Regions from separate parts of the Rhodospirillum centenum SW genome, predicted to be linked through region 1. Evidence: riboswitches for the same ligand, from Rfam matches in the RefSeq annotation. Region 1 holds a riboswitch; the other holds the start of a gene.

Region 1 (2,399 bases):
CGGGCGGGCGGCCCCGCCGGGCCTGGGCGAACTTCCGCTGCCACTCCGGGGCGGACAGGTCCGGCGCGTCGTCCGGGTCGAATTTGTTCTGCATGAGTTTTGATTTGCGGAAGTTGGTGCGATTTAGCGCGGCTGGGTTGAATGGTCCGGTATGTGGAAAATGGGGAAAACCAAGCGAGACGATGTCTGTGACGAAAAATATACCATTGATTTCAAATGGTTACGTTTTTCCTTGACGAAGACAAGATCAGTGCATATCTGTACGGATAGATCCAGGGGACGCGGTAAAACCTCGTGAAGAGTGCGGCTTAGGCCAACTGCTAACCGTAGCACCGTTCATTAGAATTTTGGGCACGAACGGGAGCAGATTGGGGGTGCGAGCAGGCCCCTCCCTGGAAGCTAAGAAAAAGGCGCCTTGCCCAAGGCGCCTTTTTCATTTCAGCTCAGGCAGCAATCTTTGTGCATTTCCGCTTTATGGCCTTGATGTCGGATGTGCGCGCCTTATGAAAGCTAGTTACGTATATCTCGTTGGTACATCTCGTCACCTTAAGACACGCCTTATACCAATACCCCGTTGTCAAGGTGGCATCATACACTATTGTTATACCTCGATTGTCCGCAAAAAACTCTCCATTTTCAATGACGCAAGCCAAGTGTTCATAGTGCTCTAGAAGCAAATCGGGATGACGCAGCGCCTGCTTTCTTAAAGTGTATTCCGAAATCCAGACGGCCGCTGTTCCCGCCTTCATCACAGAGCGCACGGCCTCCGAAACCCGGCAAACCCTGGCCGGTCGGTTGTCGTTTGTCGTCAGCAGCCTTATAACTTCACGAACGTCCACGGAAGGCGACCCGTTGCGAAACGGCTGCTAGGATAAATCGGAATCCAGGCAATTTGGACTCAATTTTGTCCGCCACCTGGCCGTGAAATCTGCCGACACCTCGGCTTGTCTCCATCGGATATTGCCCCCGCGGCGTCGCCCGCCCCCTCCCCCACCCTCTCGCGCACCCCCTTGCATCCGGCGCCGGCCGCGCCAGAGAGGGGGTCGTCAAACCCGGGGGTGCCGGGGAGATCCGCCCCCGGCTGAGATCACACCCGTCGAACCTGATCCGGGTCATGCCGGCGAAGGGAGGTCACCATCAGCACCGTCATGAGCACCATCCTGTCCGCCGCGCCCGCAGCCGGCGCGCGTCCGTCCGTCGCCGTCATCGGCGGCGGCATCATCGGCCTTGCCATCGGCTGGCGCCTCGCCGCCGCCGGCTGCCGCGTGGACATCTTCGAGAAGGGCCGGGCCGGCCAGGGGGCGAGCCATGCCGCCGCCGGCATGCTGGCCGCCGGCGCCGAGGCCGAGCCGGGCGAGCAGCGCCTGCTGCCGCTCTGCCTGGAGAGCCGCAGCCGCTGGCGCGGTTTCGCCGCCGAGCTGGAGGCGGCCAGCGGCCAGCCGGTCGGGCTGCGCGACGAGGGCACGCTGATCGTCGCGCTGACCCGCGACGATGTCGAGGTGATGCGCGTCAACCACCAGTTCCAGCGCGGCCTGGGCATCGAGAGCCACTGGCTGACCGGGGCGCAGGTGAAGGAGCTTGAGCCCTTCCTGACGCCGCGCGCCGTCGCCGGCGTGCTGAGCCCGCTGGACAACCAGGTGGACAACCGCAGGGCCACCGCCGCCCTGCGCGTCGCCTTCGAGCGCGCCGGCGGCCGCCTGCACGAGGACAGCCCGGTCGAGGCGGTGGACGCCGAGGCCGGCCGCGTGCGCGGCGTGGTCGTCGGCGGCCGGGCGCACACGGCCGACATCGTGGTGCTGGCGGCCGGCGCCTGGTCGCGCCAGATCGCCGGGCTGCCGGCGGCGGCGGTGCCGCCGGTGCGTCCGGTGAAGGGCCAGCTCCTCTCCGTCGCCATGGACCCGGCGGCACCGCTGCTGCGGCACGTCCTCTGGGCACCCAAGTGCTACATGGTCCCGCGCGCCGACGGCACCCTGATCATCGGCGGCACGACCGAGGAGAAGGGCTGGGACGACAGCCTCACGGCCGGCGGCGTGCTGGCCATGCTGGAGGGGGCGTGGCGCACCCTGCCCGGCATCGAGGAGCTGCGGATCTCCGAGATGTGGACCGGCTTCCGCCCCGGCAGCCGCGACGACGCGCCCCTTCTGGGCCCGGTCGCGGGCGTGGACGGGCTGGTGCTGGCGACCGGGCACCATCGCAACGGCATCCTGTTGACGCCGGTGACCGCCGACCTCGTGGCCGGCTTCATCCTCACCGGACGGGTGGACCCGCTGATGCAGCCCTTCGGCCTGGACCGCTTCGCCGCCACCCCTGCGGCCGCCGCTGCCAGCCCGATGCCGGCGGGAGTGCCGGCATGAGCGCCGGCGTGACCACCGTCAACGGCAGGCCGCGGCCGGACGCCG
Region 2 (2,399 bases), 990 kb from region 1:
GCTTCCGCCACGCGGTTCCCAGGCCCGACAGATCACATGTCAGCGACACTCTCCCTCCGTCGGGTTGGAGTTACGGGGGAATTGCGGCAGGATGGTCGTCCGAAGCCGGGAGCCGAAGGATGCAGCCGTCGCCCCAGTCGCCCGCCCCAGTCCCGCCGCCCCTTTCCGGGCGCGGTTCCGCCTGCCGTCCGGAGCGGCATTCCCCCGGTGCGGTCCCGCCCGGAGGGATGCCATGAGCGGCGACGCGCCGGACACCCCCCGCCGCGCCAGGCCGGGCGCGGGCATCCGACCGGCGATCCCGGCGGATGCCGCGGGCATCGCGCGGGTCCATGTCACGAGCTGGCGCTCCACCTATCCGGGGATGCTGCCCGACCGTTATCTGGTCGGGCTGTCGCCGCCCGCCTATGCCGCCCGCTGGCGCACCATGCTGGCGGCCGAGGGGCGCGGCCGGCGCACCTTCGTCGCCGTCGATCCGGACGACCCGCACGCCCGCAACGGCGTCATCGGATTTGGCTCCTGCGGGCCGCAGCGCACCTCGCTGGAGGGGTATGGCGGGGAGTTCTACGCCCTTTACATGCTGGATCACATGCAGGGGATGGGCTGGGGCCGCCGCCTGATGGGCGCCATGGCGCAGGAACTGCTGGAGTGCGGCATGCGCTCCGCCGTCGTCTGGGTGCTGCGCGACAACCCCTCGCGCTGGTTCTATGAACGGATGGGCGGGACGCGGCTGGCCGAACAGCCGATCAGCTTCGCCGGCGCCCGCCTGACGGAGATCGCCTACGGCTGGACCGATCTGGTCCCGCTGGCGCGGCAGGCCGCCGATCCGCATGTGGGCTGACCCCCCGTGATCTGATCGGCCCGGACCCCGATCCGGGCGGTGCGGTCCGTTCCCTTAGGCCGGAGGGAGCGCCGTCCCTTCCGCCCGGTTGACAGGGCGCGCGAAACGCCCCACCGTCCGCTGGTTTCCAGGGGTGCCCCGGCAGGGGCTGAGACACCGCAGGCCGGCCGCCAGGGGCGGACAGGCGCGCGGGAACCCTTAGAACCTGATCCGGGTCGTACCGGCGTAGGGATGGAACCGGCGGATGCCCTGCATCCGCTCCGGCCGCTTCGCGCAGCGCCCGGATCTCCGCAACCCAGACGGTGGAGATCCCAGTGCCCGACATCCACAGCCCGCTTTCCGCCCCCGACGGCTTCGCCGTGACCACGGGGCCGCTGCCCTCTTCCCGCAAGATCCATGTCGAAAGCCCGCGGCTGGCCGGCGTCCGCGTCGCCCTGCGGGAGATCGACCTGACCGAAGGCTCCGGCGAGCCGCCGGTGCGGGTCTATGACACCTCCGGCCCTTATACCGATCCGGCCCATGCGACCGACATCCGCGCCGGCCTGCCGGCCCTGCGCCGTGCCTGGATCGAGGCGCGCGGCGATGTCGAGACCTATGACGGCCGCGCCGTGCGGCCGGAGGACAACGGCCTGAAGGACGGGGAGGTCAGCCGCGTCCCCGTCTTCGACCGGAGCGGGCGCCGCCCCTTGCGGGCCATCGGCGGCCGGGCCGTCACCCAGCTCGCCTACGCCCGCGCCGGCATCGTCACGCCGGAGATGGAATACGTCGCCATCCGCGAGAATCTGGGCCGGGCGACGCTGCGCGAGCAGGGCCGCACGGTCCGCGACCTGGGCGGGGAGAGCTTCGGGGCCGCCATCCCCGAGCATGTGACCGGCGAGTTCGTGCGCGACGAGATCGCCCGCGGCCGTGCCATCCTTCCGGCCAACATCAACCACCCGGAGGCCGAGCCGATGATCATCGGCCGGAACTTCCTGGTGAAGATCAACGCCAACATCGGCAACTCCGCCGTCACCTCCAGCGTGGCGGAGGAGGTGGACAAGCTGGTCTGGGCCATCCGCTGGGGGGCCGACACGGTGATGGACCTCTCCACCGGCCGCAACATCCACACCATCCGCGAATGGATCATCCGCAACAGCCCGGTGCCGATCGGCACCGTGCCGATCTATCAGGCGCTGGAGAAGGTGGGCGGCCAGGCCGAGGAGCTGACCTGGGAGATCTTCCGCGACACCCTGATCGAGCAGGCCGAGCAGGGGGTGGACTACTTCACCATCCATGCCGGCGTGCGGCTGCCCTACATCCCGCTGACGGCACGGCGCGTCACCGGCATCGTCAGCCGCGGCGGTTCGATCCTGGCGAAGTGGTGCCTGGCCCACCACAAGGAGAATTTCCTCTACACCCATTTCGAGGAAATCTGCGAGATCATGAAGGCCTACGACGTGGCCTTCTCCCTGGGCGACGGGCTGCGCCCCGGCTCCATCGCGGACGCCAACGACGCCGCCCAGTTCGCGGAGCTGGAGACGCTGGGCGAGCTGACGAAGACCGCCTGGAAGCACGACGTCCA

What was found. A riboswitch is a leader RNA that binds a small molecule or an ion and turns the genes downstream of it on or off. The one in region 1 is predicted to bind thiamine pyrophosphate.
Region 2: another riboswitch for thiamine pyrophosphate. It lies ahead of thiC (phosphomethylpyrimidine synthase ThiC); the one in region 1 lies ahead of thiO (glycine oxidase ThiO).

What each region holds. Positions count from the first base shown of each region.
Region 1 is NC_011420.2:3,178,120-3,180,518, reverse strand. Features, by position in the region: gene RC1_RS14830 (BrnA antitoxin family protein) at 1-94, opposite strand, end outside; TPP riboswitch at 1,044-1,146, shown strand; gene thiO (glycine oxidase ThiO) at 1,149-2,354, shown strand; gene thiS (sulfur carrier protein ThiS) at 2,351-2,399, shown strand, end outside.
Region 2 is NC_011420.2:4,170,279-4,172,677, forward strand. Features, by position in the region: gene RC1_RS18965 (GNAT family N-acetyltransferase) at 233-838, shown strand; TPP riboswitch at 958-1,088, shown strand; gene thiC (phosphomethylpyrimidine synthase ThiC) at 1,153-2,399, shown strand, end outside.